2 regions of the Shewanella sp. P1-14-1 genome follow, and region 1 is predicted to be linked to the other one. Evidence: predicted binding sites of a transcription regulator. Region 1 holds the regulator's gene; the other holds the start of a gene.
The links. Region 1 encodes sigma-54, which starts transcription at its own class of promoters, with help from an activator protein. Its sites were predicted from a motif close to GTTGGCACGNNNNTNGNNT; they were not measured.
Positions count from the first base shown of each region.

Region 2: the regulator sigma-54 is predicted to act here: its motif matches at 5,134-5,152, upstream of flgA (flagellar basal body P-ring formation chaperone FlgA).

Region 1 covers NZ_LKTL01000005.1:61,521-74,117, forward strand. Annotated here, with positions in the region: gene AN944_RS04835 (lipid asymmetry maintenance protein MlaB) at 1-50, opposite strand, end outside; gene AN944_RS04840 (phospholipid-binding protein MlaC) at 47-706, opposite strand; gene mlaD (outer membrane lipid asymmetry maintenance protein MlaD) at 719-1,189, opposite strand; gene mlaE (lipid asymmetry maintenance ABC transporter permease subunit MlaE) at 1,229-2,014, opposite strand; gene AN944_RS04855 (ATP-binding cassette domain-containing protein) at 2,001-2,798, opposite strand; gene AN944_RS04860 (calcium/sodium antiporter) at 3,006-3,968, shown strand; gene AN944_RS04865 (KpsF/GutQ family sugar-phosphate isomerase) at 4,037-5,014, shown strand; gene kdsC (3-deoxy-manno-octulosonate-8-phosphatase KdsC) at 5,016-5,579, shown strand; gene lptC (LPS export ABC transporter periplasmic protein LptC) at 5,576-6,136, shown strand; partial or broken gene lptA (lipopolysaccharide transport periplasmic protein LptA) at 6,201-6,746, shown strand; gene lptB (LPS export ABC transporter ATP-binding protein) at 6,941-7,672, shown strand; gene AN944_RS04890 (RNA polymerase factor sigma-54) at 7,877-9,361, shown strand; gene hpf (ribosome hibernation promoting factor) at 9,386-9,673, shown strand; gene ptsN (PTS IIA-like nitrogen regulatory protein PtsN) at 9,676-10,119, shown strand; gene rapZ (RNase adapter RapZ) at 10,116-10,961, shown strand; gene AN944_RS04910 (HPr family phosphocarrier protein) at 10,964-11,236, shown strand; gene mgtE (magnesium transporter) at 11,581-12,597, shown strand, end outside.
Region 2 covers NZ_LKTL01000016.1:78,256-90,852, forward strand. Annotated here, with positions in the region: gene flgE (flagellar hook protein FlgE) at 1-1,254, opposite strand, end outside; gene flgD (flagellar hook assembly protein FlgD) at 1,330-2,100, opposite strand; gene flgC (flagellar basal body rod protein FlgC) at 2,125-2,541, opposite strand; gene flgB (flagellar basal body rod protein FlgB) at 2,544-2,942, opposite strand; gene AN944_RS12950 (protein-glutamate O-methyltransferase CheR) at 3,092-3,925, opposite strand; gene AN944_RS12955 (chemotaxis protein CheV) at 4,079-4,999, opposite strand; gene flgA (flagellar basal body P-ring formation chaperone FlgA) at 5,299-6,021, shown strand; gene flgM (flagellar biosynthesis anti-sigma factor FlgM) at 6,094-6,423, shown strand; gene AN944_RS12970 (flagella synthesis protein FlgN) at 6,505-6,930, shown strand; gene AN944_RS12975 (LPP20 family lipoprotein) at 7,068-7,526, opposite strand; gene AN944_RS12980 (FlgO family outer membrane protein) at 7,523-8,230, opposite strand; gene AN944_RS12985 (flagellar assembly protein T N-terminal domain-containing protein) at 8,527-9,708, shown strand; gene AN944_RS12990 (6-hydroxymethylpterin diphosphokinase MptE-like protein) at 9,768-12,251, shown strand; tRNA gene AN944_RS12995 (tRNA-Arg) at 12,377-12,452, shown strand.

The DNA.
Region 1 (12,597 bases):
AGTTGCCCTTTAATTTCACAAATGTCACCTTGCTGTAAAAACTCAATCACGCAGCATTTTCCTTATCCTGTTTGTAATTGATTTCTTGCTGGGTCTTCTCTTTAAGCATCTCAATCACTGAATCAACCCCTTTTTGGCGAATAAGGTTGGTGATTTCTGACTGTTTAGATGCCAGCAAACTGACCCCTTCAGCGACTAAATCGAATGCTTTCCAACTGTCATCTTTTAGGCGTCTAGCCTTAAACATCACCTTAATTGGCGGACGACCGTCTTCAATAATTTGCACATTTACATCAACAAACTTTTCATTTTCGAATTCACTAGCTGGAGAAAATTGCACTTTTTGTCCAGTATATTCGGTGAACGCTTGCGCATAAGTCGCAACCAAATACCCTTCAAATGCATCAACAAAACGCTCTCGTTGCTCTGGTGTGGTGTCGCGTAAATACTGCCCCATGACTTTATAAGCTGCATACTTATAATCCACATAAGGCATTAACTCTTCGCGCACAATGACTTTCAAATGACTCAAATCAGCATCAATGAGTGCCTTATCAGCATCAAAACGTTCAAAGGTTTTACTGGATACTTGCTGGACTAATTTAAAAGGGTCATGGGTGTCGATCACTTCGCTAGCCTGTACTGGCAAAATGATGACCGCGAATAAGACACAAACACGCCATAAACGTATGAAACATTGGCTCATGATACTCTCCTATTAATCCTTCGAAGAAACGCTATACAAAAGTTGCCCAATTAAATCTTCTAATATTAATGCTGAACGAGTGTCATGGACTCTATCGCCATCCGCTAGCATCTCTATATCATCATCCATAAAACCTGGGGTTAAGCCTAAAAATTGTTCCCCAAGTAAACCCGAGGTTAAAATCGATAAGCTACTGGTTTCAGGGAATTGATCATATTGCTTGTCCATCGTTAACGTTACCACGGGCACAAGTTTTTTAGTGTCTAAGGATATATTTGTCACGCGGCCAACGACAACTCCGCCTACTTTAACTGGCGAGCGTACTTTTAACCCGCCAATATTGTTGAACTCTGCCTTTAGAGTATAGGTAGCTTGATTGGGTTTTAGTTCTACGTTGGCAACATTGAATACCAAAATACAAAATGCCAGCAGCCCAGCGAGCAAAAATACGCCTACGAATAATTCTACTTTCCTTGTCAACATACGCTTCAACCACTTAATTTATGAACGTTAAAAATATGACTACTGACCAAACATGATTGCAGTCAGCAAGAAATCTAATGCGAGTACGACCAAACTTGCTTGCACCACGGTCGAGGTAGTGGCTTTGCTTATCCCTTCAGGGTTTGGCGTGACTTCATACCCGCGATATAAAGAAATCCATGTCACAACCACACCGAAGAAGGTACTTTTAATCAAGCAATTAACAATATCCTGACGCCACTCAACCGACGCTTGAAGAATTGACCAAAAAGACCCGCTATCAATGCCTTTCCATTCTACCCCCACCAAATGACCACCCAATATTCCAACAAGGCAAAACATCATGGTTAATAATGGCACTGAAATCACTCCAGCCCAAAAACGAGGTGCGATAACTTGCTTCAACGGATCAACGGCCATCATTTCAAGACTAGACAATTGCTCAGTAGATTTCATTAATCCGATTTCAGCTGTCAATGCTGAACCCGCTCGACCAGCAAATAAAAGAGCTGTGACCACTGGGCCAAGTTCACGCAATAAACTCAAGGCAACCATAGGCCCTAGGCTTTCAACAGTACCAAAATCAGCAAGTACGGTATAACCTTGAAGCGCTAACACCATACCAATGAATAGACCTGATACGACGATAATCACCATTGAGCGCACACCAAGCACATAAATTTGCTTGAGCAGTAAAGGAAGCCCTTTTTGCAATCTAGGTAAATGGGCAATTGCCCCCCACAGCATAAGCCCAGCTCGCCCTAAACCAGCGATAAAATCTAATGCGTAGCGACCGATGTTTTCAATGCGGTTAATCACTCCCATTGAGCATCTCCTGTTGGTAATCTTCGGCAGGAAAATGAAATGGCACAGGGCCGTCAGGATTACCTTTGATAAATTGCTCAATTTGACGATTATCAGAAGCACGTAATTCTTCAGGAGTTCCTGAAGCAATAACTTTTTTCTCCGCGATGACGTAAACATAATCGGCAATACTCAGCACGGCGTCCACATCATGAGAGACCACCACTGAAGTTAAATTTAAGGTATCCGATAATTCGCTTATCAATTTCACCAGCATGCCCATGGAAATAGGATCTTGGCCTGCAAATGGTTCATCATACAAAATCATTTCAGGTTCTAGTGCAATTGCCCGCGCCAATGCTGCCCTTCTCTGCATTCCACCAGACAGTTCATTAGGGTGCATCTGTGCTGCGCCTCGAAGCCCAACCGCTTGTAGCTTCATTAACACAATTTTACGAATAAGCTCTTCAGGTAAGCCTGAATGCTCTCGCAGGGCAAATGCGACGTTATCGAATACATTCATATCGGTAAATAACGCACCACTTTGAAAAAGCATGCTCATTCGTTTACGTAATTCGAATAATTGCGGACGTGTTAATTGATGAACATTTTCACCACTAAAAAGTACCTCACCACTGTTAGGCGTTAATTGGCCGCCAATCAATTTGAGTAAGGTTGTTTTTCCGATGCCACTCGGGCCCATAATCGCTGTCACCTTCCCTTTGGGAATGCTCAAGCAAATATCATCAAAAATAACACGTGATCCACGATTGAACCCCATGTGGCGAACTTCGACCAATGGCATTGCTGAATCTAATAATTTGGAATCGGATATTGAAGAAATAATAGCCTTCCTGGCGCATGTGGTGTAGAGCTGAATTGTACGAAATTGTGTAAGAACCTACAACAAATCAATCACCATGAGTTACAATCCACAACAATTATCGCATCAGCTCATATTTTTGTTAAAATCCTGCACAAATATCGCTATTAACACACGTTTTGGAACCACATGCTTTTTAATATTTTAATGCTAATCGCTGGATTAGGCGTATTAGTTTGGAGCGCAGATCGCTTCGTATATGGCGCAGCCGCTTTCGCTAGAAACCTTGGCCTACCTCCAATGCTGATTGGATTAACCATTGTGGCCATGGGAAGTTCTGCTCCTGAAATGTTTGTGGCTGCAACAGCGTCGATGGAAGGGATGAGCAATACTGCCGTTGGAAATGTCCTAGGTTCAAATGTTGCTAACATCACCTTAATTCTTGGTATTACAGCACTATTAGGTGCTATATCAGTTAGCTCACAAACCCTTAAACGTGAAATTCCGTTAATGTTAGCGGCAACTGTGTTAGCCGGATACCTCATTCATGACGGTATGCTAACCCGATTTGAAGGCACAGTGCTTTTGGTCGCTTTCTTCTCGTTAATGGGTTATTTCATCTGGCAAGCACTGAGAAATAAGCAAATAGATCCACTATCTGACGAATCTGATGCAGAGATCCCTAAAAATGTACCTACATTACATGCTATTATCTGGATTATTGTTGGCATGGTTTTGCTACCGCTTTCTGCTGACTGGATGGTAACCGGCGCTGTAGGCATTGCAAAGACATTTGGGTTATCAGATTTAGTCATTGGTTTAACCATTATTGCAGTGGGAACAAGCTTGCCTGAATTAGCAGCATGCGTAGCTGGCGTATTAAAAAAAGAAGATGATCTCGCAATTGGTAACATTGTGGGTTCGAATCTGTTTAATATCCTAGCGGTACTTGCTATACCAGGATTGATTGCCCCTGGGGAAATAGATGCCAATGCTGCTGGCCGTGATTTTTACATGACACTTGGTACCAGTGCAGCCCTTGCTGTGCTCGTATTATCAAGTGGAGCGAAGAAACAATTAACTCGCTGGCATGGCGCCATATTATTAGTCGTCTTTATTGCGTACCAGATTGTCTTATTTCAATCTCAATAACGGGGCATAAAGATGGGTCACTCACCATTGTTAAAGACTCATTAGCATTGGAAAAAAACGAGAAACATATGATAAATCAAACACAGTTGCGTCAATGGGGTCGTCAAGTCATTGATATTGAAAAAACAGCGTTAGATAACCTATATCAGTACGTTGATTCAGATGCCTTTGGCCAAGCTTGTGAACTAATTTTGCAGTGCAAAGGTAAAGTGATTGTCATGGGCATGGGTAAATCAGGCCACATTGGCAATAAGATTTCAGCCACCTTGGCCAGCACAGGAACGCCTGCATTTTTTGTTCACCCAGGTGAAGCAAGCCATGGTGACCTAGGTGCACTGGCTAAAAATGATATTATCTTAGCAATTTCTAACTCTGGTGAGTCGAGTGAAATTTTAACCTTGCTACCCGTTATTCAGCGCATGGGTGTTCCAGTGATTGCGATCACGGGTAAGCCTGAATCTAACATGGCGCGATTATCTAAACTGCATCTTTGCATTGAAGTACCAGAAGAAGCTTGTCCATTAGGATTAGCGCCTACTTCAAGCACTACCGCAACCTTGGTAATGGGAGATGCCCTAGCCGTCGCATTATTGCAAGCCAGAGGCTTTACTCGTGATGATTTTGCATTATCACACCCAGGTGGATCATTAGGACGTAAACTCTTACTTAAAGTATCAGACGTCATGCATCAAGGAAGCGATGTTCCGCAAGTTAATAGCCAGGTTTGCATCACAGAGTCACTATACGAAATATCCAATAAAGGACTAGGCATGACTGCCGTTATTGATGATAACCAACAGTTAGTCGGTATCTTCACCGATGGTGATTTACGCCGAGTGATTGATGCCGAAGTCAATTTACGCACCACGCCAATCTCACAAGTGATGACCCCTAATTGCATTACCATCAGAGCTGATATTTTAGCAGCACAAGCCTTACAAGTGATGGATGAAAAAAGTATCAACGGCTTAATTGTTGTTGATGAAAATCAACGCCCAATTGGCGCACTTAATATGCTTGATATGGTAAAAGCAGGAGTCATTTAATATGTCGAATAGTCAAGTTCATCAAGGATTATATGGCCCTGTATCAGACGATATTTGGCAACGCGCTAAAAAAATCAAACTCCTGATCTGTGATGTTGATGGGGTCTTTTCTGACGGGCGTATATATTTAAGTAACGCAGGGGAAGAGTTGAAAGCTTTCCATACCCGTGATGGTTACGGTATTCGATCGATTTTAACTAGCGGTATCAGTGTTGCCGTTATCACAGGCCGAAAGTCTGCCATTGTCGAAAATCGAATGACGGCGCTAGGTGTTAGCCATATCTATCAAGGGGTAGACGATAAGCTCACACCATTTAAAGAGTTACTCAGTATTTATAATGTAACGCCAGATGAAGTTGCCTATATCGGTGATGACATGGTTGATTTACCCGTTATGAAAGAAGTGGGCTTAGCTGTTTGCGTAGCAGATGGTCACCCATACGTAAAACAACATTGCCAAATGATCACTCGCATTAATGGCGGTAACGGCGCTTTACGTGAGTTAACTGATTTACTGCTTGTTAGCCAAGACAAGTTCGAAACAGCCCACGGAATGAGTATATGAGCCGTACCACCCTCGCTATTCTCGGCTTCTTTGGTGCAGCATTAGTTTTATACTGGCAAGTGCAAGTGAAGCGTAGTCAAATGGAAGCCAATAAGCTTCCCGATCCCGCGCGTCCAGAATTCATCGCTAATGACTTACGAAGCACAGAATTTAACGAGCAAGGATTAGTACAAAGCCGGGTGTCAGCAAAACACATGGAACACTTTCAGCAAACCAATGAAACCCTATTCACTGAGCCTGTATACCTTATCTATCCAGAAAACGGCGAAGCTGAGTGGCAATTAACCGCTGAATTAGGCAAGCTTAATAAAGAAACTGGTAAAGTGGTGCTAGAAAAAAATGTTATTATTGATGCAATAAACATCAATGAACCAGTACAATCGCTAACCACAAGTATGCTTGCGTTAGATTTAAATACCATGATCATGACGTCTGATCGACAGATTAATGTCTCAGGACAAGATTTTAAAATACAAGGCTTAGGCCTTTATGCTGATTTAAATGCCGAAGAGTTAGAGCTTTTAAGTCAGGTAGAAGGAACATATGAAGCAAAGTAAAACACTGACATTTTCACTCAATAAGCTTATGAAAACAGACTTTATTAGAAAAAGTATTCTTGGTATGAGCCTAATGGGATTGAGCTTAGTGACAGTCACCGGCGTTCATGCTAAAGAAGGTGATTTACAACAAGAGCTTAAAGTTGCTGCCGTCAGCCAAAAAGCAGATATTAAAAATAACCAAGTGATTTTCTTCGGCCCAGTGAATGTGACGCAAGGCACCATTAATATTAATGCCGATCAATTACGTGCATTCAGTGAAGAGTCGGGTGGCAAAAAAACCATGATTGCGACAGGTAATCCAGCCACCTTCTCACAAGAACTCGATGATGGCCGTATCGGTACCGCAAGTGCAAACGAAATAAAATATGAGCTTTCGACCAGTATTTTAACCTTAAAAGGCAATGCAAAACTTGACCAGGCAGGCAGTCAGGTTACAGGTAATCTCATTAGCTATAATATTGATAAACAGCAACTGATCGCTGAAAGCACAGGTGAAGGAAAAGACAGAGTTATCACAATTTTTCAGCCAGAAAATTACCCTGACTTGAATAAAGAAAACGAAGAACTTGATAACTCAGACGAAGCGCCGTTAGAAAATAATGATTCGCTTGATAACCCAGATGCTGATACGACTGACAATGTACCTAGCAATGTAACTGAGAATCAAACAGTGACTCCTGAGGCAAATGCTGTTGAAACTAACACTGATGCCCTCCTTGAATCAGTCACCCCTCAAGAATCTGATATTCAAAACTCAACCAATGCAGACATAACGACCCCTGCGGCAGAGCAAAAGCAATAATGACACAAATTACCTTAACAGCTGAGAACTTAGCAAAAAGCTATAAAAGCCGCCAAGTTGTCAAAAACGTTAGCCTAACCGTTAAAACGGGTCAGATTGTTGGTCTTTTAGGACCAAATGGTGCAGGTAAAACCACAACCTTTTATATGGTTGTAGGCTTAGTCAAAAGCGATAAAGGTCGTATTTTGATTGATTCTGACGACTTGACTGCAGACCCAATGCATTTACGTGCTCGTAAAGGTATTGGTTACTTACCTCAAGAAGCCAGCATTTTTAGAAAACTCACTGTGCACGATAACATCATGGCAGTGCTGCAAACCCGCAAAACCTTATCGAGTGAGCAACGAATCGAAGAATTAGAGCACTTATTAGAAGAGTTCAATATTACCCATATTCGTGACAGCCAAGGTATGGCTCTATCAGGTGGTGAACGTCGACGTGTAGAAATAGCACGCGCTTTAGCCGCCAATCCTAAGTTTATTTTATTAGATGAACCATTTGCGGGTGTTGATCCTATCTCTGTGATAGATATTAAGAAAATTATTCAACAACTAAAAAATCGTGGTCTTGGAGTATTGATTACCGACCATAATGTCCGTGAAACACTTGATGTATGTGAACGTGCGTATATTGTCAGCCACGGAGATTTAATTGCTGAAGGTACGCCTGCTGAGATCTTAGACAATCAGCAAGTCAGGTCAGTATACTTAGGTGAGCAATTCAAGCTATAGTTAGCATTCTTTAGTGTACAAGCATGGCATTTTCGCGGCCAACCAGTCCCACTTTTTAGCGTTATACACTAGACTCAAAACTTAACGCTAATTTTTGGCAAAGTAGAACCCAAGTTCGGTTAAAGTCTAGCTAACACTTACAAAGGTGCTAGACCCATAACATTGTAGTCGCGATGATGAAATTCAATTAGGGATAAGCGGTAAATGAAAGCCTCACTCCAACTTAAAATGGGTCAACACCTGACAATGACCCCGCAGTTGCAACAAGCCATTCGCTTATTGCAACTTTCCTCTTTGGAGCTACAGCAAGAAATTCAGCAAGCACTTGACTCAAATCCTCTTCTTGAGCTTGAGGATGAGTTTGCCAAAACAAAAGAACCAGTCAAAGACAATGCTCAGCAAACTGACACCGATTTTAGCGATAACAGCCAAGTCAGCGTAGAAAAAGACACCTCATCAGTCGATACAACAGAGTCACTTACGAAAGAGTCCATGCCTGAAGACTTACCAATGGATACCACTTGGGATGAAGTCTACACCGCCTCTCCTAACTCAGGTTCTGGCGCTGTAAGCCGTGATGACGATATGCCATTTCAAGGTGAAACGACTGAAGGTTTATACGAACATTTAGAATGGCAAAAAAACTTAACCCCATTTTCTGAAAATGACCTCGCCATTGCGACAGCCATCATCGACGCAATTGATGATAGAGGTTACTTAACCCAATCAACAGAAGATATTCTCGATGCACTCGGTCTTGAGGATATTGAACTTGATGAGGTTGAAGCCGTATTAAAGCGTGTACAACATTTTGATCCAGTGGGCGTCGCTGCAAGAAATTTAAGCGAATGTTTGATGATTCAATTGGGACAATACCCAAGCGAAATCCCTTGCATAGAAAATGTAAAATTACTGATATCTGAACACCTAGATTTAATAGCAGGTCGTGATTTCAGATTACTAATGCGTAAAACCAAGCTTAAAGAAGATGATTTACGCGAAGCGATTCAATTTATCCAAACACTGAACCCTCGCCCAGGGTTACAAATTACTCCAATCAAAGATGAGTACGTCATCCCAGATGTCACAGTGTTTAAAAAGAATGGCCGTTGGGTCGTAGAATTAAACCCAGATAATATGCCTAAAATAGGCGTAAATCAGCAATATGCCGCCATGGCAAAAGGCTCAGCCAATCAAGCTGACAGCCAATTCATTCGCGGTCACTTACAAGAAGCCAAATGGTTTATTAAAAGTATTGAAAGCCGCAATGAAACCCTGTTAAAAGTGGCAAATTGTATTGTTCAATTCCAGCAAGGTTTCTTTGAGTTCGGCGAAGAAGCCATGAAGCCTATGGTATTAAATGATATTGCCGAAGCGGTAGAGATGCATGAATCGACCATCTCACGGGTTACAACTCAAAAATATATGCACACCCCTCGCGGCCTTTTTGAACTAAAATACTTCTTCTCTAGCCACGTAAGTACCGATGATGGCGGAGAGTGTTCATCTACAGCAATCAGAGCCTTTATCAAAAAGCTGGTCGCTGCAGAAAACCAGAAAAAGCCACTTAGCGATAGTAAAATGGCGACGCTACTGGCTGAACAAGGGATCAATGTTGCTCGGCGTACGATCGCCAAATATCGTGAAGCAATGCTCATCCCTCCCTCAAACCAACGCAAAAGCTTATAAGCCTTTGTTATTGGAGGATGATCTATGCAAATTAACCTGACTGGACACCATATCGAAATTACTCAATCTTTACGTGAGTATGTGCAAACTAAGTTTTCAAAGCTTGAACGTCACTTCGAACAGATCAATAATGTTCACGTTGTGCTCAATGTACAAAAGTTACAACAGATTGCCGAAGCTAAATTGCACCTCAAAGGAGGTGAAGTTTTTGCCGTATCTCAAAACGCAGATATGTATGTCGCAATTGACGCCCTGATAGACAAATTAGACCGTCAGGTAATTAAACACAAAGAGAAGTTAATTAAACACTAACGATGGAACTTCGCACCATCCTGCAGCCGGCGTGCACTACCTGTGCCACTCCGGGCAGTAAGAAAAAGGTACTGGAACTTATCAGCAATTTAATGGCTGACCAGTACCCTACTCTATCTTCACAAGCTATTTTCGAAAGTTTAATAGCACGTGAAAAAATGGGTAGCACAGGTATCGGCAATGGCATTGCGATTCCACATGGGCGTTTAGACGACATTGAATCGCCGATCGCTATTTTGATCAAATGTGAAGAAGCTATCGACTTTGATGCTATTGATAAGAAGCCAGTAGACATTTTATTTGCCTTATTGGTTCCTTCTGAGCAATGTCAGCAACACTTAAGCACGTTATCAAGTATGGCTGAGAAATTAAGCGATAAACTCATCCTTAAAAGACTTCGAAAGAGTCATGACGCTACAGAACTGTATCAGGTTATTACTGCATGAAACTTGTCATCGTATCAGGACGATCGGGCTCAGGTAAATCAGTTGCTTTAAGAGTGTTAGAGGATTTAGGTTATTACTGTGTTGATAACCTGCCTCTCCCACTGATTGGCAGCCTACTAGAGCAGCTAAAAGGAAATAACGAACTTGTCGCCATCAGTGTTGATGTGCGTAATATCGAAGAGCAAGGCAAAGTATTAGAGCAGCAAATCGCTTTGTTGTCCGACGATACCACGATCATTAGTTTATTTTTAAATGCCAATGATCAAGTACTGCTAAAACGATACAGTGAAACACGTCGATTACACCCGCTGTCAAAAAATCAAATCTCATTACAAGAAGCGATTCAACTTGAAGGTCGATTGCTCGAACCAATTGCCAAAATGGTTGATCACTACATCGACACATCTCAGCTGAATATTTACGATTTGAGCGATCAAGTCCGACAAATTCTTATGGGCAGTGTTGATAAAGAATTAGTCATTCACTTTGAATCATTTGGATTCAAGCACGGTATGCCTACTGAAGCCGACTTTATGTTTGATGTCCGCTTTTTGCCAAACCCACATTGGGAGCCTGAGTTAAGACCATTAACGGGTCTTGATCAACCAGTACAAGAATTCTTAGGCAGACAACCCCTAGTCAATAAGTTCATCTGGCAGATTGAGAATTTATTTGATACTTGGATGCCGCACCTTGAGCGCAATAATCGCAGTTACCTTACCATCGCGATTGGCTGCACAGGTGGACAGCATCGCTCAGTTTATATTGCAGATCAACTCACACAGCGCTTCAGTAACAGTAAACACCAAGTTAGCGCTCGCCACCGAGAGCTCAACCTGTGACGATGAATATCTCCAGAGAAATCACCATCAGTAATAAACTTGGGCTTCATGCTCGAGCGGCAACAAAATTAGCTATATTGGCTACGGAATTTAAAGCCAGCATTACCTTGATTCAAGGTGACAAACAAGCCAGTGCAGCGAGTGTGTTAGGTTTATTAATGCTAGAAAGTGGTATAGGAAAAGTGATTACTGTTCAGGCTGAAGGCCCTGATGCACAGCAAGCACTAGATGCGGTTTGCCAACTGATTAACGACAAATTTGACGAAGAAAGCTAACCCTTTTATATGATTTAACGCTTTCAGGCCTACTCGTTGCTAGTTATCACTTACTAGCAAAACATTGAAATTTACGACTCCAGACCGCTAACAACCATGCTTTATTAACCTCATATCCTACTCGGGAATACGCTTAAACTAAGCTTTTGCGCTGCTCAAAGCGCATTAAACCAATCAACAGCAAATTATCAACAACAAACAGTGATAGTTAACTATAATAATGTCATGACCCACACCATAACCTGCTTATTTTTTATACGGCAATCAACGCCATATTAGAAACTGCTTCTCCCTTTACACACTGTTAAGTTAATATTAGCAATCGAATTTTTGAGGAGTGGCGAATGAGTATCGAAGTGATAGATAGCGAACTTACAGAACAGCGCCTAAATCAGCTCACCCAAGCACTTGGTAGTGGTATGTTTGTGCATGTGCGCAATATGCTGCATGATATGGCCGCTTCTGATGTCGCCCTCATTCTTGAGTCATCTCCCCCTAAAACACGCCAAGTGTTGTGGCAACTTATCGACCAAGAACAAGCCGGTGAAATTCTTGAAGAACTCGGTGAAGAGTTAAAAGATTCGCTTATCAGTGGCATGACACCTGAAAAAGTTGCGCAAGCCACTTCAGGAATGGACACCGATGACCTGGCTTATATTTTACGTAGCTTGCCAGATGCAGTGTATAAGAAAGTGCTGCAATCGATGAGTAGCCAAGACCGTCACCGAGTTGAACAAGCGTTATCCTACCCTGAAGATACTGCCGGCAGTATCATGAATACCGATACCGTGACTTTACGTCCCGACGTGAATATTGATGTGGTACTGCGTTACTTACGCCAACGAGGCAATTTACCCGATACGACAGATACACTCTATGTGGTCGACAAAAACGACCATGTACTTGGCGGGGTCCGTTTAGCCGATCTATTAACCTGTAACCCTAGCGAAACGATCCGCAGCATCATGGATCCGGAGCTTGAAAGTATCCCTGTTGATATGCCAGATAATGAAGTGGCACAGTTATTCGAACGTCATGACTGGATTTCAGCCCCTGTCGTTGATGAACAGCAGAAGTTATTAGGCCGTATTACCATTGATGACGTCGTCGATGTTATCCGTGAAGATGCCGAGCACTCCATGATGGGGATGGCGGGGATGGATGATGACGAGGACACATTCGGTCCCGTCATGAAAAGTACCTTCCGACGTTCTTTGTGGTTAACAATCAATTTATTTGCCGCTTTACTTGCTGCCTCTGTCAGTAACATGTTTGAAGGCACCCTTGAGCAGTTTGCCACTATTGCCATTTTAATGACCATTGTTCCGAGCATGGGCGGCGTTGCAGGTAACCAGACATTG
Region 2 (12,597 bases), on a different contig from region 1:
ATCAACGTTAGATTGTTCAAGCGCCGATGAACGAATACTACCAAAGGTACCACTATTTGCTTCACCTGCTAGCGCTGGACCAGAATCTAAGCTGGCTTTCCAAGAAGTATTACCCACTTGGGTTAAACCTTGCTCGTTAGCAAAACGAACCAAAGCAACTCGAGCTAATGGTTCAGTCGAACCGTTACTGTAACTTGCTGTCACTAAGCCATCTTCGCCAATACCTACGTTAGTCAAACGACCGACGGTGGTACCATCTTGAGTTAACTCAGTCACTTCAAATGGAGATGCATATTGAGTTGGATTATTAAATCCAACGGTGACTTTTTGACTGCCATCAGCGCCAGGGCCTAATACGTTAGCACCATTAACACCCAGCTCAACAGTTTCAACCACCGCAGGATCTGAGCCTGTATATGCGCCCGCATCATTGAATTTTAATACCGAGCCTTTCCAGCCTGATGCATTTTCAGCAAATCTTGTCGTATCAGCAACACCGTCACCAGTCGTATCAGCGCCGTATGAACCACCATTTGCTTGGTCAAGGTCAACTTGTTTGCCATCTACAGCATAGAATGCAACCCAATTACTTTCACCGGTATAAGCCCCTTCTGTCGGCTTAACAAAATAGGTGGTCATAATGTGCGATTCACCAAGTGAGTCATAAATCGTCACTGAAGTCGATTTATTAAACGTGTCAGGATCGTTGGGATCAAAGTTAGCAGGATCTAATGGCGTTTCACCCACATCAAGGTTCATCTGAAGGCCAATATTCTCAGTTTTCACTGGGCTACCTGCCGTATCAGGGATCTTAATTGGTTGAGTCGTCGTTAAACTAACCGAGGTAGAGTTACCGTCAGCATCGACAGGGAACCCTTGTAAATAGTTACCAGCAGAATCAGTCATGTAACTTTCTGAGTTAACTTTAAATGCGCCAGCACGAGTGAATGCGTGATCTTGAACTCCCACACCTGATGATGTCACAAAGAAACCACCGCCACTTATCGCCATATCTAAAGAGTTACTGGTAAACTGTAAACTACCTTGCTGAAATTGCTGTGCAACCTGTGTCGTTGTCGCACCGCCACCGACAGCAGTTTTGCTGTTAGAGAAAATTGAATTAGCATATACGTCAGCAAATTCGGCACGAGATTCTTTAAAGCCTACGGTGTTAACGTTAGCAATGTTATTCGCAGTGGTATTGAGATCTTTTTGAGCTGCAGAAATACCACTCAAAGCAATGTTAAACGACATAATTCACCCCTTTCCTACTCATTCTGTTTGTTTTACTGACTGCCACAGCTGCCAGCTTTAAATTTGATAAGCTAATTAACTTTCAGTGACAGCTAAAACATCTGACAACTGAATACCACCAATACCACGTAGGTTTAATATTGCCCCTGTTGTGGTGTTACCCAGTGACACGCTAGTCACATGCGCATAGGTCGATACTGCTAAATCTTCTGATTTTCCATCAATTTTGCCGTTCGCTTTTATCGCGTAATTGCCTTCAGGAGCTGGGTCGCCATTTTTATCTAGCCCATCCCATGACACATCAATGTTACCGCCTGCAGAACCGTCAACTTCAAAGGTTTTAATAACTTGGCCACTTTCATCTTCAATACTGACTGTTATGGTATCGATAGAAGTTGGTGTACTTATCACGCCATTGACTTCTGGACTATCTGACGATATGTGCCCCGTATCAGACGGAATTAACACTTTACGGCCTACTAAACTTGAAGCCTGCAGCGCCTGACTCGAACTCGTTAAGTTATTTAAGTTGAGAATTTCTTCATTCAACTTGGCAATGCCGTCAACGGTTGAGAATGATGCCATTTGCGAAATCATTTGATCGTTTTCAACAGGCTTAAACGGATCTTGCATTGATAACTGTTGACTCAATAAAGCAAAGAAATCTGATTGAGTCAGTTCCTGGCTATTAGGTTCAGGTGTTTCTGGCTCTCCTTGTAAGGCCACACTGTCTAAAAATGCATTCCCTGTACTGGCTGTTTCTTGTGTATTGGATGCAATACCAGTACTACTAGCAGATTGAGTCTGTGGTAAAGACTGACTGCTGTAAGGATTAATGAGGCTCATCTTTTACCCCCCACAAAATTCATATTACTTACCCATACGAAGTGTTTGTTGCAGCATTGATTTTGCCGCATCAGCCACTTGGACATTCATTTGATAAGAACGAGATGCTGAAATCATATCCGCCATCTCTTCCATCACATTGACATTCGGTTTGTAAATAAAGCCGTCACCATCAGCCATAGGATGATCAGGAGAAAACTCCTTTAATAACGGTTTATCACTTTCAACAATGCCCTTAACACTGACACTGTGAGAACTATTTTGCTCATGGCTTGCTTTGGCCATTTCGGCTTCAAAAATCGGGTGACGAGCCTTATAAGTTTGATCAACACTACTGGAAACTGAATCAGCATTGGCAATGTTACTGGCGGTAGTATTAAGTCGCACTGATTGTGCTGACATACCAGAACCCGACACATTAAAAATATTAAATAGACTCATGATTAATCACCTCTAATAGCTTTACGCATGCCTGAGAACTTGCTTTCAAGAAAACCCAGTGACATTTGATATTCCAAGGAGTTCTGCATAAAGGCCGCTTGTTCTTGCTGAGAATCAACGGTGTTGCCATCACCCGTATCTGGTTGATTAGGCACTCTAAACTTTACGTTTTCTTGGCTTTGCGCTTTCAAGTCGAAATGTTTGTCAGTTGTTTGACTCATCTGTAATCCGCTTTGCTTAGCACGTGCGCTGTTCATTGCTGCAGCAAAGTCGACATCTCGAGCTTTATAGCCTGGCGTATTAGCATTGGCGATGTTGCTGGATAGCACTTCAGCCCGTTGTGCACGTATGCCCAAAGAGTATTGATGTATACCTAAACCATTTTCAAAATTAATCGCCATAAAATTGCCTCCACCAGCTAACTGACAGAATTAAAGCAAAGCTTATGCCAAAAAAATTAGATTATTAGAAATGAAATGATAAAAATGAAAATGCCAACGAATGCTGGCATTAATAAATAAAAATATTCAACTATTACAATAAATTATAGTTAACTCTTCTTCTGGTAATATATACCAGGGTTGCACCTAACCATATTGAACTCGTCCGTTAATCCCGAGATAGACTCTGACGCCCCTAAAAACAAAATACCGTTAGGATTTAAAGCGGCAGCAAATTGCCGCAATATTTTTGCTTTTGCCTCTGGGGCAAAATAAATCAGAACATTACGGCAAAAAATAATATCAAACTTTCCTAAAAGGCTATAACTTTCAAGAAGATTGTGTGCCCTAAAGTTTACCAAACGCTTCACATTATCTTTCACTTTCATGTTACCAGAAGGCAAAGGATCAAAAAATTGGCGCTTACGCTCAGGTGATAACCCTCTAGCGAGGGCTAAACTATCGTATTCAGCATTTTTACAACGCTCAAGCATTGACGGAGATAAATCTGTCGCTTGTATGGTTGCATTACCAGGTAATGCGCCTGGTTTACGTTGCTGGTATTCCAAAATCGTCATCGCGAGTGAATAAGGCTCTTGCCCTGAAGAACAAGCAGCAGACCAAATTTTTAACGGTCTTCCTAAGCGACTGTATTCAGGTAATAATGCATTATTGAGCAACTCGAACGGATATTTGTCCCTAAACCATAAGGTCTCATTCGTTGTCATTGCATCAATGACTTCCGCCCTTAAATGCCTTTCCGTTGGCTTCATCGACCTTTTAACCACTTCTGATAATGACGGCAAATCATATTTACCCATCAAAGGAGCTAATCGGCTTCTTACTAAATATTGCTTGTTGTCACCTAATACAATGCCGCTGTGCTGTTCTAAAAAGAGCTTAAACTGATTATATTCTGCTTCAGCGAGTGATTTATTCGTCACATTTACATCCTATTATAAGAAATGACACTAGCGTCACTTCAGAGTGAACAGGTTACTTTTATTAACTTATCACGACTATCGACAAGCACAACGTATTGCTCACAATAACTGTCTGACTATCTATTTAATCATAGTCAGACTTATCAATATTGCTTATAAAATTAGGTGTTTATTTACAGCAGATGCTAATTCATCTGGATTAAACTTGGCGATAAAGTCATTGGCACCCACTTTCTCAACCATTGCTTGGTTAAATACACCACTAAGAGATGTATGAAGTACCACTTTAATGTCTTTCAACTTAGGATCGTCTCTAATTTCAGCCGTTAAGGTATAACCATCCATTTCTGGCATTTCGATATCCGAAATAATCAAAGGAATTTCGTCAGCAACATTATCCATCTCAGTCGCAATCGCTTTAAGCTTTTCTAGCGCATCTTTACCATCAATGGCGGTATCAATTTGCAAATTAAGCGACTCAAGCGAACGAATAATTTGTTTACGGGCCACTGCAGAATCATCAATGACCATGATGTGATAATGCTGGTCACGATCAATGGTTAACGCTTCATTAGCTTCTTCACTGATTTCAGTCTTAACAGGTGATATCTCGTCTAAGATTTTTTCAACATCTAAAATCTCAACCAATTCACCTTCGATTTCAGTTACCGCAGTTAAATAAGAGTTACGCCCAGCCCCTTGTGGTGGTGGCATAATCGATTCCCAGTTCATATTGATAATACGTTCAACTGAACTGACTAGGAACCCTTGAATACTTCGGTTGTATTCAGCAATGATAATAAAACAATTCTCTGTCGATGTAAGAGGACGCCCACCTGTTGCAGCACTCAAATCAATCACAGAGATGGTTGAACCACGGATATGGGCAATACCTTTAATCAGCGGACTCAAACGAGGTAATGTCGTTAACGGAGGACATTGCAGCACTTCTTTTACTTTAAATACGTTAATGCCAAAACGCTGACGTCCATTCAACTTAAATAGTAACAACTCTAATCTGTTTTGACCTACAAGCTGCGTACGTTTATTAACTGACTCAAGAATACTCGACATAACCCTGCCTTGTTTTATTTATACTGCCCCTAAGGACTTTATTACTTATGACTTAAAGCGACCATAAGCCATATTTGTCAAATTGTAGCATACGCTGCAATTATTTATGTCGCGATGACTATCGCATTTAGGTAATAGGCATACTTATTGCTTATTTAAACCGTATCGGTGCTTTCAAGCCAAAAAAGTCAAACTTATGACTCTTTATTTGCCCGATAACCATTTATCCAAAATCAAAGCGTTGTTAGCTTAACTTAAAAGTATAGAGGTATTCTGGCCACCACCGCTAGAAACAAGATATGAAGAAAAACACATTACTGTTATTGCTCATTCTTTGCATTCATTTACCGGTTTTTGCCAGTGAACAAAGCACTATTACCTATACTTTATCGACCATCACCGAGCTAGCTAAAGAGACAGTTGCAAAAAAAATTGCAACCAGTCCAAATGCCACCCCCAATGCGAAAGTGAATATCATTCCCCAAAGCTTAGAAGGAAGGTTAACGCCACCCGCTTGTTACCCTCCTCTTTCTGTTGCTATGGCAAGCGACCGACCGATTAATCGAACCAATACCGTTAAAATTAGCTGCATCAGCCCAGACTACGATTACCCTTGGCAAATGTACTTATCGGTTAAAGTCGAAGTCATGTACCCCGTCGTCACCGCAATTGGCATCATTGAAAAAGGTGAGCTCATCACTCCTGAAGCCATCGAAATTAATTACGTTGACCAACACAGTATCCGAGGACAGTTTTTCTCAGACACAAGCAACATAATCGGCACCCGCTCTAAAAGACGTGTCGCAGCTAAAGCCCCATTGCTGAATAATAACCTATGTTTTGTCTGTAAGGGGGATTCGGTATCCATTTACGCAAAAACAAATAGCTTTGAAATAAAAACAGCTGGTGAAGCACTAAGAGATGGCAATATAGGCGATGCAATAAGAGTCAGAAATGCCAACTCAAACAGACGATTAGATGTCATTGTCACCGGAGTTGGCGAAGTTGAAGTTAGGATGTAAAATATTCCTAAAGTTTTTTCCAACAGGGTCGATAGCCTGTTAGGAAAACCATAAATTACGCTGGAGCCTAAAATGGCAATTGATATTAACAATCTTAAAACAGCATCACACACTCAGTTGCGTACTAATCGTGACTCAGGTGCTGCCCCAAAAGCTGCCGAGTCAGCTGGGCAACAGGCTGCACCAATTAAAAGTGATTCGGTCAGCATTACCTCGCAAGCACAGCAGCTGCAAGGAGCCCAAACTAACATGGCATCTTTACCTGAAATTGATCAAAGCAAAGTTGATGCAATAAAGTCAGCCATTTCAGAGGGACGTTATAAAGTCGACCCTGAAAAATTAGCGGCGAATATTGCAAGCTTTGAAGCTGACATGAGCGGACTAAATTTCGACCAAGAGTAGCGTCATACCTGCTCTTGGATAAACAATCATCATCGCATTACGCCTTGTCGTTATGATGTGGGTTTTTATAAAGAGTAAATTATGAATGAATTACTACAGCTGTTATCTTTTCAGCACGGCACGTTGTCGTCGCTGAAAAAACTTGTATCTGCAGAAAAGCAGGCCTTAGCAGATCAAGATGCCGACACCTTGCTAGCACTTGCACGCGAAAAAGTGGAGTGTTTGAATACGCTTCAACAAAATGATGAGAAATTAGCTAATCATCCTGATAAATCTTTGCTCAATTCAGAGCCTAAACTCATTGAGAAAGTCGCTGAAGCTAAAACCATTCTCGAAGAGTGTAAAGACATCAATAATCAAAATGCTAGCTTAATCGAACTGAATATTGCGAGCTTAAATCGCTTTTCTCAAGCCATGCAAATGAGTAGAAATGCCACCAGTTTAACTTATAACGACAAAGGCCGAACGTCGACAATTTCATCTTTAGGCCAAAACCTCAAAGCCTAAAGCTAATATCGATTTAAGCCATGTAGACAGTTCATCCTAGGTCAGCTGCAATCTCTCCAATGGCAAAACAGCATCGCTAATGACAAACATAAAAAAACCGCCTTTATTGGCGGTTTTTATTTCTGTCGGATTTTACATTAAAAGTATGTCACTTCTTTTACACGACGGGGGCGATTTTGTTGCTGATAAAGATCCCACACCTGAGCAAAATCCAGCTCTAACTCGGTCACATACATATCACCCGCAGGATAGCTTTTTACTACTTTCGCGCCTTTAATCATTCCTGACACATTGGCAGAAACGGTTTCGTTATTGAGCATCCAGTCGCTCATTTGACTATGAGCATCAATCTGTTGACCATATACTTGCTCTGCTAATTCTCGATATGCCGCGATTTTTGACGCTTGCATGGCCATTAGAACTTTATGTGACTGCTCTTTCGCAGGCTGAGTCGCTAAAGGCGCATAACCAATTGCAGTTAACTTAGGGAACTGATCTGGCGCTTCTGTTTCCCATTGCACATATTTATCATTACTTGCACAACCACTTATCGAGATTACCAATAATGAAACCAATAGAACCACTAACTTATTCATAATTTTGCTCCCAATACTACGGCATTACCTTGACCAGACGCTTCATGGCGGAAAAGCAATCCATCTTGAAAAATGACTTGATTTGAAGGTGATAAATAGCCAGGTAAACTATTCATATTCACAAAAGTTTGTACTGCTGACACCACCCGATTATTAGTCACATTCACAATTCTTGCATTAAGAACTAAGCCCATTGGTGTGGTATCCATAGTCGAAACGACAACATGAGAAACAGGCAAATCAGACGGAAGTAACTTCCAATCTCGACTTAAAATAAACTCGCCCTGCTCAGTTGAACGTAATGCATTCGCCACGTTTAAATCGACCAAGTTAAATTCATGACTATGAAAAGCGGCAACAAAACCTTGCTGTAACTGTAAGCCTAAAGCATCCGTTTTGCTGTAATCACTGGTATTAACCGGAGTGGTTACAAGTAAAGGTTGGTCAGAGCGTAAACTGTCATTTTGTAATACCAATTCATTTACGACTTTTTCAGCCAATATATTCACATGTGATTTAGGGGCTAGACCGGCTTTAGTAATGTCATATTGTAAAGGCGCAGGCTGCACTTCAGGTTCATCACTAAACCAAAAGCTAGTTTCAGTAGGCTTTTCTACATAAGCTAACTCATTTGTCGACACAGGCGGCTCGCTAGCGCAAGCAGCCGCTAGCAACGCAATGGGAAAAATGATTAAACGGCTCATGGCTTATTCCTTATTACAATGACGTCTCAGCATTGATGTGATGTTAGGTTCAGTAATGTTGCCACTAACAGGCTTTAGGTCCAATCAGAGCACACATTAAACACACTATAGATAGTGTATCGACCACACATTCAAAACCTTTACCTTGAAATAAAGAATTTATCTCCATCTGTTCACTGCTAAAAGCTCATACAGGCATGGTTTTTGCTTTTATTATGATAATTAATTTAAGTCGTGCTAAACCGTCATAGAGTTGGCACCCTTTTTCTTCGATATTGTGAAAAGCGAACATGAACATGCCAAACGTTAGCTCTAAATATTTGACGATTATCATGCTGGTTATTCTTTCAGCTTGTTTCAGTCACTCTGTATTAGCGCAAAGAGTTGAAGTGTCAGGAAAAGCCAAAATTATTGACGGCAATATAGATAAAGCCCGCGAGGATGCGATTAATCAAGCATTAAACTATGCCAGCTTAAAAGCGGGTGTGAACTTTAATAGCCAGCAAAGTATTAATCAGGGCAACTTAACTCAAGATGCATTTCAAATAAAACGCATGGGCCAAGCTAACGATATTGAGCTCGTGTCTGAAATCATCAGCGCATCAGATATCACGGTTATGTTGCGGCTCAATCTTGAGTCTAAACCCCAAGCACAGCAATGCCACAGCCAACAATTAAAAGCGGCAATAATGATCCCCCAAGCCATCATGCGTGACCGCTCACAACTTCGATACGGACAACTTGCTAACTTTGAACAAGCTTTATCACAGCAGTTTGGCAATTTATTAAATAATGGCTCTGACTACAGTTTTGCTCGTATGCACGCCGAGGAGAAGCTTGACCATACCAACCAACTCATCAACTTCAAAGGCCAACGCATACCAAGCTGGCTTGGCGAAATAACCGACAGCCAATATATCTTACAACCGGAAATCCTGGATATTTCAACCGAGCCATACTCGAGTTCTTTATTTGGATTATGGGATGAGACACCTTTAAGACAAATTAATTTACGGTTTACCATGTTCCATGGCATTAGTGGTGAAAAAGTGTGGAGCAAAGACTATCAAGCAGAAGCTGAGTGGGATTTTGAACGAGATGAAACCGTGTCACCTTCAACCCAACGGTTTTGGGGCTCAACTTATGGTCAAACTATGAATCAGCTTTTACAACAAAGCACTCAAGATATTGATAATTTACTAAATTGTCGACCTTTACTCGGTCAAATCGTTGCTAAGCAAGGTAATAGAATCATCATTAATTTAGGCCGTCGAAATAACGTCAAAATGGGTGATAACTTCCAAATCGTGTTACAACAAAACATTCCTGATAGAGTGAATTTAATGCGAGCTGTTGCAACTAAAAATAGAGCCACGGTCACAATAGAACAAGTTTCAGAAGAAAGCGCCACAGCCTTACTAGAAGGTATTGAAAGCTCTGGCAACATACAGATCCAAGATATTGTGATTAAGATTTAAAAATTAGTGAACGTGAATCGATAAAACATATACCAATAGACAAGAAGGTTTTACTTACAATGGCTACATCACAATCAGTTTTTAATAATCAGTTCGCCATTAGTCAATTTGATGAGTACTACTTGCCCTGCATCAACAGGAATACCTTTGAAAAAGAAGACTCTATAACCGCTTTTAAAAAGAAGTATAAACACGATATTTTTAAGGAAGATACATTACACGTCATTCTAGGTCTCGATTCTGGCTTATTGGTTAATTATATTCTTGAGTCTCCACAGGTAGCAGGAAGTAAATACATTTTTGTAGAGCTACCAGAAGTCATGTCGATGTTAAATATTGATATACCAGAGGAGCAGCAACACTACCTTAAAGTGCTAAGTCTTGAAGAACTTAATGAACATATAGAATCGGGCGAAGATGATTTATTCCTTATAAAAGATCAAATCGCCATTACACTCTCATTAGCCGCCTCTGCAGGCGTGGTTGAAGAATATTCAGGCTACTACAGCCAAATTTATAAGTTAATAAAACAACAAACCACCTCACATAAAGCAAATTTTACTCAAAAGTCATTTTTTGTAGAACAATTTTTCAATGTTGTCGAAAATAACCAACCAGCTTCGATATTGAAAAATCAATTTGCAGGTAAAACTGCAATAGTGATTGGTGGCGGCCCATCACTTGATGAACATATTGATTGGATTAAAGCTAATTATGAACAGCTTTTCATTCTTACCGTATCAAGGTTCGCATCAAAGTTGTCTGCTGCTGGGATCCCAGCTCATATTATTGTTTCAGTAGATCCTCAAGATACAAGTTTTGAGGTTAACCGCGATATGATGAGCCTCGCAAATGAAAGCCTGTTTATTAACTCACACCATGTCAATCATAGAATCATTGCCCAGTGGAATGGAAAATCATTGTTCTTAGGCAATCGGTTCCCATGGGAAGAAACTAACAACATTCTTACCATTGGTCCTACGGTAACCAATAGTGCTATCAGAGTGGCAATTGAGATGGGCTTTAAACAAGTGCTTTTAAGCGGCGTTGATTTATGTCACTCCTCTGCAGGCGTCACTCATGCAAAAGGAAGCGTTGAAGCCAGTGCCGGAAGTAATAATAGTATTATTCATGAGTGGGTAGAAACCTACTCAGGTAGCATTGCTGAAACGCCAATTCAACTGATACATGCAGCACTCGCGCTAAAAGAAGAAGCTGAGACTTACCCTAATGTTGAAATCGTTAACCTATCTATAAATGCAGCTAAAATTCAAGGTATTACCCATATACCAAAAGAACAAGTTTCAATTGTTTCAGCTGATTGCAGTCCAAGTCAGTTACTCGAAATGGTTCCATCAGCTAGTGAAAACAAACAAGAAAAATTACAACGTATTCAAACTGAATTATCTGCTGCTAACGAGGCTTTTAAAGCTATAAGCAAGCTGGCTATCAAAGCCTTACACATTAATAATGAAGCTAAAAAGTTGAAACAGCACTCTGCAGCGTTTCAAGCTAAAGCGAGTGAAATCGATAAAATTGAGCAAAAAATAAATAAGAAATTTCCAAAATATAATATGTCGATAAAGGTATTCGGATATTTTGAGTTTACGCAATTTCTGACAACAAAGAAGACTCAGGATTGGTCCTTTAAACAAATGAATTCGATGACTCATTTGTACTATAGTGCTTATCAAATCATTACTGAACAGCTTCAAGAGTTAACTGAGACCGCACTAGATATTGTCAAATTAAGACGTGAAGAAATAAGCGACGCACCATCAATAGAATTGATTACCGAAGGCTGGAAAAAGCACAACCAACCGGGACGAGTCAATATTTTTCAAGCAATGCTCGACAACACAGTCGCTAGCTCTTTGACACTAGATGAAAAATCCAAACTAAAATCAGCAAGTGACAGCTATCAAGATCAACTCACAAGCTTTGCTCATCCATACTTTTCGATGAAGAAAAAGAACCAAAATTTAGACAATACATTAGCCAAAATTTTAGATTTGAAACAACATAAGAATATCGATGGTTTAACACTACTCACTAACAATATAGAGCCATTAATTGCCAATGATAAGTTTGCACATAGGTTATTCCATCTCGCGTTGCATTATGTACATTTTTTAGAAAATAACTTTGATGCAGCATTAACTGCGTTACTGGAAATTGAACCCACAAGCCGAACTGAAGTCGAATTAAAGCAGCAGTTATTGCTTGCGCTTAAACTACACAAAATTGACTTAGCTGAAGAAACAATAACGTCTTTGGCTCATTACAGTGACGAATATTACCCTCAGCATGCCCACATATTGTCCTTACAAGGTAAAAACCAGCAAGCATTGGATTTGTATTTAAATTATTTAGACAAATACCCTACTGACGAAAGTACATTGATTAAACTCGGCGTCTTTTTAGCAGGGCTTGGGCAAATCGAAGGGGCTAAATCAGCTTTCGATAATGTGATGCAAATCAATCCTGATAATGTCACCGCTAGAAACTACCTAAATCAGTTAGCAACAGGTAATGCATCTTAAAAGTCTATGATGTTGAAACTACGCGTTAGTTGACGATTAAAGGTCAACTAACTCAAATGCTTAACTATTAAGCATTTAAATTTGAAGCCTTTTAATCATATTAAAAGCTTGTATAATTGCCCTGTCTCCCTATAGCTCAACAGGATAGAGCAGTCGCCTCCTAAGCGATCGATCAGGGTTCGAGTCCTTGTGGGGAGACCAATATTAATATTTAGCCTTTATAAATCAATGGCTTATTAGGTTTAGTTGCCACGAAAGCCACCCAGTAACCACCTTGGCAATGATTAGTTAAATTTTTCCACAAAGATGTTAGCTTTATTCTTAATCGTCCTTGATAGAAAACAAA